3 regions of the Lysinibacillus sp. NPDC093197 genome follow, and region 1 is predicted to be linked to each of the others. Evidence: riboswitches for the same ligand, from Rfam matches in the RefSeq annotation. Region 1 holds a riboswitch; each other region holds the start of a gene.
The links. A riboswitch is a leader RNA that binds a small molecule or an ion and turns the genes downstream of it on or off. The one in region 1 is predicted to bind S-adenosylmethionine.
Positions count from the first base shown of each region.

Region 1 (4,786 bases):
CAAATCGTAGACCGATTTTATGGAATGATTGGAACTGAGCAAAGTTTAGTAGATATTATTAATAAACATAGTTCTGTAGATAAGTTGAAGGTCACATTGCGCCGTCATATTATTGAAATGTTTAACGGTACAATAGATGAAGAGTTTTATAAAAGACGAGTAAGTATCGCAAAAGTACATGTACATATCGGCCTTAGAACACAATGGTATATTTGTGCTTTCCAAGATTTAGCCATTTCATTTATTGACTTGGTAGAAAAACATGTAGAACACCCTATGGACCAATTTAATACAATTCGTGCAATCTCTAAAATTTCTAATTTTGAGCAGCAGCTTGTATTAGAGGCTTTTGAAAGTACAGTCGAACGACTAAAGGAAAATGTAGAACGTGAGAAAGAGGCAGTTGAGAGAAAAATCGTGGAATCTTCAGAGGGGCTTGCTGCAATTTCTGAAGAAACAAACGCCTCATTCCATCAATTAAATAATCAATCACATGAGATTAAGGAATTGGCGAAAAGATCATTGCAGGTTAGTACGCTAGCTGAAAGTCAGGCGATTGAAGGTCGGGAACGTCTACAACATCAATCAAAAAATATGAGTAACATTATTCAATCAGTAGATGATATTACAGACAATATTAAGCAATTGACAGAAATGTCTAAGGAAATGGAAGCGATTATGAATGTTGTGACGAACATTGCAAATCAAACAAATTTATTAGCTTTAAATGCAGCTATTGAAGCAGCTCGTGCTGGAGAAGCGGGGAAAGGCTTTAGTGTAGTAGCCGATGAAGTTCGTAAATTATCTAGTCAAACAAAGGAATCTGTCACATCCGTAGCTAAATTATTAGAAAAGACGACGGAGCGAACGGATAAGCTTGCTCATACACTTAGTCATATTCAGGAAGAAGTTGCGTCAGGTGAGGAAAACATGACGCAAACTGAGGGGCAATTTAACAAAATTTTAGATGCTATGACACAAGCTAAGTGTCAAAATGATCGCATGGAAAAAGAAGTGCTCGCTGTGGCTGAGATTCTTAATGAGCTTGGACTTGCATTTAATGAAGTTACAAATTCAGCAGATAAATTAGCGAATGTTGCCCAAAACTTAAACTAATTTAATGATTTTATAAAATGGGGCTTAAATGTCCTCTAAATAACAAATTAATTTACAATCCGCTTTGCTTTCCGCAGGTAGGATAGGAGCTTTATCGTCTTTGTGCTCTTGCCCTCCTTTACGGAAAACGAAGTGGATTTTTATTAAGGGTGCCAGGCACTCAAACAATTTACCCGTAGCGCAATCAACGGCTATTTATTTTTTGATTGCTTCATTTTTGCTAAATTTGTAATGGGTTGAACGTAAATGTTTGCAAAAACAGTTTATACTAATAGGAGATAAATAAAGAAATTAGGGGCGATCTTCATGGAAACAATAGTTGTATTGGGTGGCGGGATTACAGGTTTATGTACGATGCATTATCTACAACGTCAAGTATTGGAGAAAAAAATAGATGTAAACCTAGTACTTGTTGAAAAAAATGCATACTTAGGTGGAAAGCTATACTCCGCATATGACCATGGTTTTATAATGGAAACGGGCGCTGATTCAATTGTAGCTCGTCATAAAGGTGTTATGGAGCTAGTACAGGAGCTTAACTTTGAACAGGAGCTAGTGTACAACGAAACAGGTGTATCTTATATCTATACAAACGACGAATTACATGCAATACCAGCTGATTCAACATTCGGTATTCCTATGAGTTTAGCATCTCTGGAAGCAAGTACGCTTGTATCAGAAGCTGGTAAGCAAATCGCATTACAGGACTTAACGATGCCGAATAAAGGTTTTACGAAAGAAAGCTCAATAGGCGAGTTTTTAACGTATTACTTAGGTGAAGAGCTTGTGCAAAATCAAATAGCGCCAGTATTAGCAGGAGTATATTCTGGTGACCTACATCAACTTTCGATTGCTTCTACATTGCCGTACTTAATCGATTATAAAAATGAATACGGTAGCATCATCAAGGGGTTTGATGCAAATCGCGAACAATTTATGAAAGCTTCCAATAAAAAGTTTATTTCGTTTAAAAAAGGCTTATCATCTCTAATTGACCGCCTTGATGAAACGTTAACAGAAGTAGAAATTATTAAAGGTGTAGCAACAACAAGTGTAAAGAAACATGAAGGGCAATATACAATTACATTAGCAAATAGTAGAAAGATTGAGGCTAATCACGTTGTTCTAGCGTTGCCCAATGAAGCGGTGCAAAGCTTATTACAGGACCCATCGTTAGATCATTATTTTAAGGAATTTACTACAGCTTCTGCAATAACAATTTACTTAGGTTTTGATGTACCGGATGCAGTGCTACCAGCAGATGGAACGGGTTTTATTGTGTCACATAATTCAAATGTCCAATGCAATGCAGCAACTTGGACAAGTCGAAAATGGAAGCATACATCTGCTAATAGTAAATTGCTTGTACGACTCTTTTATAAGAGCATCAATCCTGCGTATGAAAAATTATGTAAGATGACAGATGAAGAACTAGCTGCTGTCGCATTAGACGATGTAAAGAAAAGTTTAGGGATTGATGAAAAGCCAACTGTAGTTAATGTTGCGAAATGGATTGATCAAATGCCAAAATACGATTTAGCACATCATGAGGCATTGAAGGGCTTAACAGCTGAGCTTGCAGAAAGGTATCCAAATTTATCGATTGCAGGCTGTTCTTATTTCGGAGTAGGCATTGGTGCTTGTATTCAAAATGGTAAAAAAATAGGCGAAGAGCTTGGAGAAAAACTAGTATAACCGTAAAACAAATGCGGAAATTTGATATTTTTCTGGAGAAATCTCCTTTGTTAAGTGAAATAGTCTTGACTCTATCGCCTGTAAACGATATGATTCTTTTAATTATTTGAAAAATTCATACTACATTCTTATCGAGAGAAGCCGAGGGACTGGCCCTATGAAGCTTCAGCAACCAACTAATGTCAGGTGCTAAATCCAGAAGACCTTTTTGGTCGAAGATGAGAAGGAAAAACAATTACGATTCGTTAAAGCCTTCTTTTTTTAAAAGAAGGCTTTTTATATTTTTGGATACAAGGAAAGTGAGGGTTACGTTTTATGGGATTGCTAGAAAAGTTAAAATCACATGTATTAACTGCAGATGGTGCTATTGGTACTGTATTATATGGCTACGGCTTGGAGTACTGCCATGAAGAAATGAATGTACAGAGACCGAAGTTAATTGAAAAAATCCATAAAGAATATATTGCTGCTGGTGCAGATGTGATTCAGACAAATACTTACGGTGCTAATGCGATTAAATTAGCACGCTACGGTTTAGAATCGCGAGTTCAGCAGTTTAATGAAGCTGCAATCACGATTGCGAAACGTGCAGCAGCAGATGGCGGACAATTTGTGTTAGGCACAATTGGAGGCATCCGTGGTATTCGTAAAAGTGATGCAACGTTAGAGGAAATTTTATCGACAGTTGAAGAGCAAGCAAATGTGTTACTTGCAGGCAATCCAGATGGCCTTTTACTTGAAACGTATTATGATTTCGAAGAGTTAAGCGCAACGTTGAAAATGTTACGTGCCAAAACAAAGCTACCAATTATTGCGCAGGTGTCGATGCATGAACCGGGCGTGTTACAAAATGGAATGGCATTAAATCAAGCATTGCACGAGTTAGAGGCTCTTGGTGCAGATGTAGTAGGCGTAAATTGTCGTTTAGGACCGCATCATACAATTCAAGCATTTGAAGGAGTTGAGCTTCCTGAAAAAGCATTTATGTCTGCATATCCAAATGCATCCTTGCTAGATTTAGAGGATGGGCGTGTCGTATATGAGTCAGAAGCTGATTATTTTGGTCGTGCCGCAGTTGCACTGGTTGACCAAGGTGTTCGTTTAATCGGTGGGTGCTGTGGTACAACACCAAAGCACATAGCAGCAGCGAAAAAATATTTAGAAGAGTTAACACCTATTGAAGAAAAGTTAGCAAAGCCTGAAAAAGTACAGGTTGTACGTGAAGCAGAGCCTGCGACGTATGAGCCATTGCACGCGAAGGTAAAGCGCGAGCGTTCGGTTATCGTGGAGTTAGACACACCGAGGCATTTAGAAATTGACGGCTTTATTCAAGGTGCGAAAAAATTATATGAAGCAGGCGCTGATGTAGTGATGATGGCAGATAATTCACTTGCATCGCCCCGCATTAGTAATGTGGCAATGGGTGCGTTATTGAAGGAAACGCACGGTGTCCGACCGTTAACGCATATAACGTGCCGTGATCGTAATTTAATTGGATTACAGTCACATTTAATGGGCTTAAATGCACTTGGCATTCATGATATTTTAGCGGTTACTGGAGATCCGACTAAGGTAGGTGATTTCCCAGGTGCCACAAGCGTTTATGATGTATCTTCTATGGAGCTAATCCAGCTGATTAAACAGTTAAATGACGGTATTTCATTTTCCGGAAAGCCACTTCGTAAAAAGGCAAACTTCTCTGTAGCGGCAGCATTTAACCCAAATGTACGTGTACTAGACCGAGCAGTAGCTCGACTAGAGAAAAAAATAGAGCATGGTGCGGATTACTTTATTTCTCAACCAGTTTATACGAAAGAAAAAATCATTGAAATTTATGAGGCAACAAAGCATTTAGATGCACCAATTTATATTGGTATTATGCCAGTAACGAGCTATAAGAGCGCTGAGTTTTTACACCATGAAGTACCAGGTATCAAACTATCTGACGATGCACTGTCACGCATGAAGGCATGTG
Region 1 covers NZ_JBIVOH010000013.1:54,841-59,626, forward strand. Annotated here, with positions in the region: gene ACIP9G_RS22055 (protoglobin domain-containing protein) at 1-1,116, shown strand, start outside; gene hemG (protoporphyrinogen oxidase) at 1,423-2,811, shown strand; SAM riboswitch class I at 2,937-3,036, shown strand; gene ACIP9G_RS22065 (bifunctional homocysteine S-methyltransferase/methylenetetrahydrofolate reductase) at 3,127-4,786, shown strand, end outside.

Region 2 (4,786 bases), on a different contig from region 1:
TCTTGCATCAGCAGATGGAGATGCTGCACGTATGACATTGTCTGCATTACGTAAACTGACTCGTAACAATCCTTATAACCTGATTACTAAAAAGCGTGAAGCTTCAGTTAAACTAATAGAAGCAGAAAAATTCATCGTATAATATAAACTTTGACCTAGCTACTTGCTATAGGATAGCTAAGATTAGAGTGTCCCCAAAAGGCAACGAGAAAATCATTCTTGTTGCCTTTTGTTATGTGGGTGTCAGGCACACAAACAATTCACCATGCATTTTATAATTTATTAAGTAAAAATCCACGAAGACTCCTGCGGGAACAGCACAGAATGTAAGACGAAACAGACCGCGCGCTAGCGAGGGTTACGGCTTACACTGTGCCCACGGAAAGCGTAGTGGATTTTTACGAAATAGGAGCCGATACAATGCGATGGATCTATGTTAAGTGTCATATGCAGGGTGCCAGGCACTCAAACAATTCACCATGCATTTTATAATTTATTAAGTAAAAATCCACGAAGACTCCTGCGGGAACAGCACAGAATGTAAGACGAAACAAACCGCGCGCTAGCGAGGGTTGCGGCTTACACTGTGCCCGCGGAAAGCGCAGTGGATTTTTACGAAATAGGAGCCGATACGATGCAATGTATCTAAGCTAAAGTGGCAGGCACTCAAACAATTTCCATGCTGGTCAGACCTTCCGCCCGTAGCGAAAATCAATGGCGGTAGCCACATTCGACATTACTAATTTATCTTGCGTAACTAGCCTATAAATGTTTCGTTTTGGCTCATACTAGTTATGATGGTATACTACAGGAAATGATAGTAGAGGAGCCTATAAATATGATTCAATTTATCCATTACCCTAAATGTACAACTTGTAAAAAAGCACAGAAGTGGTTAAACGACAATGGCGTTTCATACGAAGAGGTACACATTGTTGAACAACCACCTACGAAAGAGCAAATAAAGAGTTATTGGCAAGCTAGCGGACAGCCTCTGAAGAAATTTTTCAATACATCTGGCATGAAATATCGTGAACTTGGGTTGAAGGATAAACTGGCGGAAATGCCCGAAGATGAACAGCTCACACTACTTGCTTCTGACGGTATGCTAATTAAGCGACCAATTGTTACTGATGGAAAAAAAGTAACGTTAGGTTTTAAGGAATCAGATTTTGAACAAGCGTGGAAATAACAGCTTTAATCCTTGTTTTTATGAAAGAAGTATGGCACACTGAAAGTGAATATATTACATATTTATGGAGGGGTTTTTGGCATGAGCACACCTAAAGACTTACGTTACTCTGAAGAACACGAATGGGTAAAATTAGAAAATGGTAAAGTACGTATCGGTATTTCACATTTCGCACAATCTGAATTAGGAGATATCGTTTTCGTTGAGCTTCCACAAGTTGGCGACGAAATTAAAACAGATGATCCATTTGGAAGCGTAGAATCAGTAAAAACTGTTTCTGAATTATACGCACCAATTTCAGGTACTGTAGTTGAAGTAAATGCAGATTTAGAAGATAGCCCTGAATTCGTAAACGAATCACCATATGAAAAAGCATGGATGATCGTTGTAGAGCCTGCAGATGCTTCAGAGATTGAAAGTCTTATGACTGCAGAACAATACGAAGAAATGATTGCAGAATAAACAAGCCTATAATAGAAAAACGTCGGCATACACACCGGCGTTTTTTATTATATAGCACGAGGTATTAGTAAGTAATTTGATGTGTACAAAGCTTGACTCTGCAAGTAAACGATAGTACAGTGACTCACCATAAAATGTTGTCCAAATTGTAAAGCGACATGTGAAAATGATTGTTAACATGTAGATTTATGCATCGTGTGGAATCTGGTAATGGCGATGAATTGTTGTAGTAGATAACTGTCTAAATGGGGGTGGCGTGATGTTCGAAGGGAAATGTTTAATCGTGGAAGGCCGTTCGGATAAGCTTCAAATAGAACCTATTTTGAGTGAAGATGTTACAATACTTTGTACAAATGGTACAATTGGTGTGCATCAATTAGAAGAATTACTCGACCCATATGAGGGCTGTGAGCTATATACATTTTTTGATGCAGATGCATCAGGAGATAAACTACGAGCATTAATGGACAGACATTTTCCTGAGGCGGAGCATTTGCGAACAATGCCTACTTATAAAGAAGTAGAAACTACACCGAGGAAAGTGCTTGCGATGATTTTATTGCGCGCGCATTTTTCCATCCATAATGAATATATTTTGTAAGGTTGCGTGAAAAATGGAAGAATGGTCAAAAGAGCAGTGGGAAACGGCTGTAAAATCTGGTGAAAAAACTGCCTTTTATTTATATACACCGATGTGCGGAACTTGTGCAGTTGCATCTAAAATGATGGATATCATAGAACAGTTACTGCCACAGTTGAAATTAGGTAAGGCAAATATAAATTTTTTAGAGCAAATAGCTTATGATTTTCAAATTGAAAGTGTACCTTGTTTACTCGTTAGCGATGGAGGAAAAGTTATAGAGAAGGTTTATGCATTTCAATCCGTACCGTTTTTATACGAATTGTTAAAAAAACCAATTGACTGAACTTTGCTAGCATGGTAAAGTAACAACTATATTAAAAACTATTAAATATATCGAACTCTTATAAAGAGCGGCGGAGGGAAGTGCCCTATGAAGCCCGGCAACCATCACATATGTGAAAAGGTGCCAAATCACTCAAAGATTTTTCTTTGAAAGATGAGAGAACGGTTTAGCGTATAAAATACGTGACCCCTTCTACTTGTCTATGAGTGAAGGGGTTTTCTATATGAGAAAAGGAGTATTCGCTATGATACAGCTTCAAAATATTACGAAGAAATACAAAACCGCAAATGGCGAATTAACTGCTGTTAAAGATGTCAATCTTACGATTAACAAAGGTGAGATTTTTGGCATTATCGGCTATAGTGGCGCTGGTAAAAGTACGATGATTCGTTTATTAAACGGTTTAGAAAAGCCGACAACAGGTACGGTGAAGGTGAACAATCAAGAATTTTCATCTATTAAGGGCCAAAAGTTGCGTGATGCTAGACAAAAAGTAAGTATGATTTTCCAACATTTTAACTTACTTTGGTCAAGAACTGTTGCTGAAAATATCGCTTTTCCACTTGAAATTGCAGGTATAGCTAAGAGTGAGCGAGACGCACGTGTGAAAGAACTGATTGCACTTGTTGGTTTAGAAGGACGTGACAAGGCGTATCCATCACAGCTATCAGGCGGTCAAAAGCAACGCGTTGGTATCGCACGAGCACTTGCTAATAATCCTGAAGTGTTGTTATGTGATGAAGCTACATCGGCACTAGATCCAGAAACAACAGATGCAATTCTTGATTTGCTTGTCGACATTAACGAACGATTAGGTTTAACGATTGTATTAATTACCCATGAAATGCATGTTATCCGCAAAATCTGTCATCGTGTAGCGGTAATGGAAGCTGGAGAAATTGTGGAGCGTGGTGAAGTATTACAAGTGTTCCAAGCACCACAAGCGGCGATTACTAAAAAATTCGTTTCGCAAATTACCGATACGAAGGAAACCCAGGAGACAGTTGCACAGCTTAGAGTAAATTATCCAACGGGACACCTTGTTAAGCTTGTTTTTGTTGGTGAAAAAACAGAGCAACCTGTTATATCGCATTTAGTAAAACAGTTTGATGTGGAGATTAGTATTGTCCATGGCAATATCTCACAAACTAAAAATGGCGCATACGGTACTCTTATAGTGCAAATTGATGGCACGGATACAAATGTAGCAGCTGCACTAAATTATTTAAATACAGTTGAAGTACAAACGGAGGTGATTGCAAATGCTAACTAGTCTCTTTCCGAATGTCGACTGGGAAAAAATGTGGACAGCCACATATGAAACACTTTATATGACCACTCTTTCAACAGTCGTAACATTTATACTTGGTTTAGCCATTGGCATAATCCTCTTTTTAACGAGTCCAAACCAATTATGGGCTAATAAAATCGTTAACTTTTTAACAGGATCGGTCGTTAATATATTCCGTTCGATACCATTTATCGTGTTAATTATTTTACTAATACCATTTACGAAGTTTTTACTTGGGACAATTCGAGGAGCAAATGCAGCGCTACCCGCACTAATTATCGGTGCTGCACCATTCTATGCACGAATGGTATTAATTGCATTACGAGAAATTGATAAAGGCGTTATTGAAGCGGCACGCTCGATGGGTGCTAAAACGTCCACAATTATTTGGAAAGTACTAATTCCAGAATCATTACCGGCACTTATTTCTGGAATTACCGTAACGGCTGTAGCACTCGTTGGGTATACGGCAATGGCTGGAATTATTGGTGCTGGCGGCCTAGGAAACTTAGCCTTTTTAGATGGCTTCCAACGTAATCGCCAAGATGTGACATTAATGGCAACTATTTTGATCTTAGTAGTCGTATTTATCATTCAATGGATTGGCGATATGATTACAACGAAAACAGACAAACGTTAAAAAGGTTAACCCGGTTTTTACCGCTAACATATTGTTTGAACAAATAAAGGGAGTGTATACAAATGAAGAAGTTATTAGCAGGATTATTTTTATCAGTACTTGTACTAGCTTTAGCAGCTTGTGGTGCTGGTAACAAAGACGAAGCAGGTTCAACATCTGGAGATAAAGCAGACGACAGTGCAAAAACTGAAGAAAAAGTAACATTAAAAATTGGTGCTTCTAACACACCACACGCAGTTATTTTAGAACAAGCAAAACCGATTTTAGCTAAAGAA
Region 2 covers NZ_JBIVOH010000004.1:77,396-82,181, reverse strand. Annotated here, with positions in the region: gene ACIP9G_RS12785 (acyl-CoA dehydrogenase family protein) at 1-142, shown strand, start outside; gene ACIP9G_RS12780 (arsenate reductase family protein) at 839-1,192, shown strand; gene gcvH (glycine cleavage system protein GcvH) at 1,274-1,654, shown strand; gene ACIP9G_RS12770 (toprim domain-containing protein) at 1,914-2,255, shown strand; gene ACIP9G_RS12765 (thioredoxin family protein) at 2,269-2,580, shown strand; SAM riboswitch class I at 2,636-2,740, shown strand; gene ACIP9G_RS12760 (methionine ABC transporter ATP-binding protein) at 2,825-3,853, shown strand; gene ACIP9G_RS12755 (methionine ABC transporter permease) at 3,843-4,511, shown strand; gene ACIP9G_RS12750 (MetQ/NlpA family ABC transporter substrate-binding protein) at 4,574-4,786, shown strand, end outside.
Region 2: it holds a riboswitch for S-adenosylmethionine, as region 1 does, so the genes downstream of both, ACIP9G_RS12760 (methionine ABC transporter ATP-binding protein) here and ACIP9G_RS22065 (bifunctional homocysteine S-methyltransferase/methylenetetrahydrofolate reductase) in region 1, are expected to answer to the same signal.

Region 3 (4,786 bases), on a different contig from region 1:
TTATGTTATTATCGGGGGCTTCCGAGCTGTAGCTTTAACGGATACGGTACAAGGTTCGATAATGGTAATAGGTACTGTTATTTTACTAATTGGGACAATCGTTGCAGGTGGGGGAATCGATCAAATTATGACATCCCTTGTTGCAGAAAATCCAAAACTAGTGACCCCATTTGGTGCAGAAGGAGAACTTACACCATTGTATGTCTCTACATTTTGGATTTTAATAGGAGTTGGCGTAGTTGGACTACCTCAAATTGCAGTTCGTGCCATGAGCTATAAAGATTCAAAAAGTATGCATTTAGCGATTATTATTGGTACCATCGCCATTGGGACAATTATGTTCGGTATGCACCTAATTGGTGTACTAGCGCGTCCAGTAATGCCAGGCATTGAAATTGGCGATAAGGTAATGCCACTACTTACGTTAAAAGTTTTACCGCCATTTTTAGCGGGTATTGTTTTAGCAGCACCAATGGCAGCAACGATGTCTACAGTTAATGCGTTGCTTATGTTAGTTAGTTCAACAGTTGTGAAGGATATTTATTTAAACTACGTGAAGCCAACTGCCAACGATGGAGAAATTAAGCGAGCAAGCTTCATCGTAACTACAGTAATTGGTTTGGCGGTCGTTGTATTTGCGTTAAATCCACCAGACTTACTTGTGTGGCTCAATTTATTTGCATTTGGCGGACTAGAAGCGGTCTTTATTTGGTCAGTTGTTCTAGGCTTATATTGGAAAAAGGCTAATAAATACGGCGCAATTGCTTCCATGATTACGGGCATGACGTTATATATTGTGATTGATCGTTTTTATCCGTCAATCTTTGGCATGCATACAGTGACAATCCCAATAGTGGCTTCATTCATTATTTTTGTCATCGTAAGTTACCTAACAGCTAATAAATTTAAAGATGAAAAAGTATTTATTTAAATAGCAAAATACCTTGGGAGGACAAAGCTCTCAGGGTATTTTTCATTTTTGAAGGTAAAAAGAAAAGAAAAACCGCTAGCATGTTACATGCTAACGGCATTTTTTTAATAAAATACTTTTTCAAGATTATATTTTGCACGGAATGTGTTAATTGCATATGTTTCGTAAATTTCACGTTCCATTGGATCATCAATTTCATATACTTCAATTTTGAAAATTTCATCACGGTACTTTTTCATAGGTGATACATTATCTTCAAAATGTTTTTTAATGCGTTGACGAATTTTACGCGCTTTCCCTACAAACAATAGCTCGTTTTTTTCGTTGTAGAATAAGAAAATGCCACCTTTTTCGCGAGTGATTTTATGGAAATCAATAAAACCATGGAATGGCGGGATTTCTACTTCCCCAGGTTTTAATACTTGCTCACGTTGACGAATTACTAAGTCTGGTTTTGGGAGTTCAATTTTAATCAAAATATTCACGTTCCTCTCTGTTACTAAAGGTATATGTTAACATAATACCTCTTTGATTACCATTACGATTTATTTGTACAAAAATCTATTTACACCACTTTGCTGTAATCGGCTGTAAATTGTCATTTGTTTGTCATCTACTTAGGCTAATAGATGGTAAAACTTTAAGCCGTATTTACGTAACTTACAAAAAGCTTTCGGTAGAATTAATAATAGTGTTTAACAAAAAATATGCTTCCATTCATTTAAATACTAAATATTCTATGTATTATTGAAATTCTTAATCGTTCATGATACAATTCTTTTTAATTAAATAATCTTATCAAGAGAAGCTGAGGGATTTGGCCCGATGACGCTTCAGCAACCTCTAACAATGTTAGAAAGGTGCTAATTCCACCAAAGGATTTTTCCTTTGAGAGATAAGAGTGAACGTGATAATTATCCTTCTCATTCTTGCTCTAAAGGAATGAGGGGGATTTTTTTAATTTTATTTAGATAGAGAGAAAAAATTAACGAAAAGGGGAATGCAACATGCCTATTAATATTCCGAAAAACTTACCAGCTGGAGAACATTTACGTGGGGAAAAAATATTCGTAATGGAAGAAGACCGCGCCAAAACGCAACAAATTCGTCCTTTAAATATTTTAATTTTTAATTTAATGCCAGAAAAAGAAAAGACAGAGCTACAATTATTGCGATTACTCGGTAATACACCATTACAAGTAAATATTACATTTTTAAATACAGCAACACATGAATCAAAAAATGTTAGTAAATCACATTTACAGCTATTTTATTCGACGTTTAAAGAGATTCGCCATCGTCGCTTTGACGGTATGATTATTACAGGGGCACCTGTTGAAAAAATGGCATTTGAAGAAGTGAATTATTGGGAAGAAATCTCAGAAATAATGGATTGGTCTGTGAAAAATGTTACGTCCGTAATGCATATATGTTGGGGTGCACAAGCTGCACTGTATCACCATTACGGTATCGGTAAATTTGAACTGCCGGAAAAATGTTCTGGTGTATATTCACATGTCATTACCGATTTAACAGTCGATCTAGTGCGTGGCTTTAGTGACTTATTTACAGCGCCACATTCACGCTATACATCGGTTTCCATTGATGAAGTACGTAAGCACCCAGATTTACGTTTACTGTCCTATTCAGAAGATGCTGGCGTCTTTATCGTGCAGTCAAAGGATAATAAGAACATAATGATTACAGGTCACTTAGAATACGACGCGACAACATTAGCTGATGAATATTACCGTGATGTTGAAAAAGGAATTGATATTGCAATTCCTGTTAACTATTTCCCGCATAATGATCCTTCTAATGAGCCGATTAATACTTGGCGAGCACATACGCATTTACTATTTTCGAATTGGCTCAACTATTATGTATACCAAGAAACACCGTACGAATGGGACTTTGTTGATGAAATTGAATACCATATTTAATTCAAAACTATTAACTGACATTATACAGTTATAAAAAACCTCCATTTCTCAATTGTAAAAAGTGAGAAATGGAGGTTTTTGTTTTACCTTATTGAGATTCGGTTGAGTTTGGTTTGTTTGGCTCTTGCTGTGTCTTCGAATCTTGTTGTGTTTTTGAATCTTGTTGTTCTTTTGGCTCCTGTTGTGCCTTCGGGTCTTGCTGTGCATTTGAATCTTGTTGTTCTTTTGGCTCCTGTTGTGCCTTCGAATCTTGCTGTTTATCTGTGGTGCTTTGTTCGGTTTCAGCCTTTTTAATTTTTCGAATTTTAGCGACTACTAGTAAGAACAATGGTAATAAAACGGCTAAAACCGACGAATACAATGGCCAAATCTTCTGATTATAATTATTTGAATGCACAATATTTGGATGAGCAATTTGAGCCAGTGCAATCATACACATCCCGAGTGGTAAAATGAGTGGCCGAGGATCTTTTATTTTCAGTATTTGTCCTAAGCCAATTACCGTTGCATGAAAATAAATAAAAGTTCGGATATAAATAGATATAATCCACATAACAGCCATAATAATTTCAACACGCTGAAAAAAATTGCCTATTGAAATTCTTTGAGCGAGCGCATAGCTTGGAAATGTTTTACTTGATGTATTAGTCGGACCAAGAACGAGTGTTGAAAGGGCAATAATGAGGATTAATACGATTCCTCCAAACAGTGTGCCGATATAAAATCCTTTTTGAGCCGATTTTGTCACATTGACTGCAGAAGGGAAAAACATAAGCAACACAACAAGCGGGAATGAAAAAAGACTCATAAAGGTAAGTACACCGACTAATAATGATTTTGGTTCTGTTTCATAGACTGGCATTATATTTTCAATATTGATTTGTGGGGAAATACAAGTAATAAAAATAATAAAAATTAATAAAAATATCGGAAACAATATTTCCACCGAACGAGCAAAAACTTCAATCCCTAAATACGAGGCGAAAACGATAATAATTGTAAATAATACAGCAAAGGACAGAGTAGGAGTTTCAGGCATCACTTCGGTTTGCATAAAAATCCCGATAAAATATAGTAATTCGCCTGCTGAAAAGAAGGTCAAAGACATAAAACAAAGTGATGTCAATACACCGATGAATTTACCGAAAATTTTTCCGTTTGCTTCTACAAATGTAAGGTTTGGGGTTTGATTTCCTAAGGAAACAAATAGCTTTACTAATAAAAAGCTTAAAAGTACACCAATAGCCGCACCCATCCAAGCATCCTGTTTAAGTTCTTTTGTAATACTTGCCGGCACAATTAATATGGCTGTCCCAATTGAATAGAGAAGGGTAATGACTGTAAATTGTCTGGCGCTAATGAGTTGTTTTTCCATCGTACACTACCCTCTCATTTCATTTTCTTATTGAAAAAGTGTGAGTAATAATTTTCTAATAGGCGTAAAAATAAATGTAATGAAATCTAAAGGACTGGGAATGTTCTTCTTTAAGCCAATGGCGATATTTAGTGCAGTACCAATCGTTAATATGATAGAAAAGACGATAATGGTTTTTTTTTCGCCCTTTTTCATTAAAGAGGGAATGACACTAAAGGCAATGATCAAAGAAGCAAACAATAAAACAATTGTAATAAACATAGTTGGGCTACTACTCCTTTGAACTGTACAATAATGAATTTTGAATCGTGCCTAATCCTTGGGTAATGATATTGACTTTGATGTCGACAGCTACCTCAGGATATATTGTAGACCATTCTTTTTGAATTTCTTTCCATTTTTTCGGATCTTCCCGATTGAGTGCTTCTCCAAATCCTAATATATCCAACTTGTAATTTTTTTGAATTATATCGAGCGTTTTTTTCGTTTGTTCTTTTATTTGTTCTGCTGTCTTTTTATTAATGTAACGAATGGTTT
Region 3 covers NZ_JBIVOH010000001.1:142,481-147,266, forward strand. Annotated here, with positions in the region: gene panF (sodium/pantothenate symporter) at 1-931, shown strand, start outside; gene ACIP9G_RS00720 (nucleotide excision repair endonuclease) at 1,036-1,407, opposite strand; SAM riboswitch class I at 1,724-1,833, shown strand; gene metA (homoserine O-acetyltransferase MetA) at 1,939-2,874, shown strand; gene ACIP9G_RS00730 (GerAB/ArcD/ProY family transporter) at 2,963-4,249, opposite strand; gene ACIP9G_RS00735 (hypothetical protein) at 4,277-4,510, opposite strand; gene ACIP9G_RS00740 (Ger(x)C family spore germination protein) at 4,521-4,786, opposite strand, start outside.
Region 3: it holds a riboswitch for S-adenosylmethionine, as region 1 does, so the genes downstream of both, metA (homoserine O-acetyltransferase MetA) here and ACIP9G_RS22065 (bifunctional homocysteine S-methyltransferase/methylenetetrahydrofolate reductase) in region 1, are expected to answer to the same signal.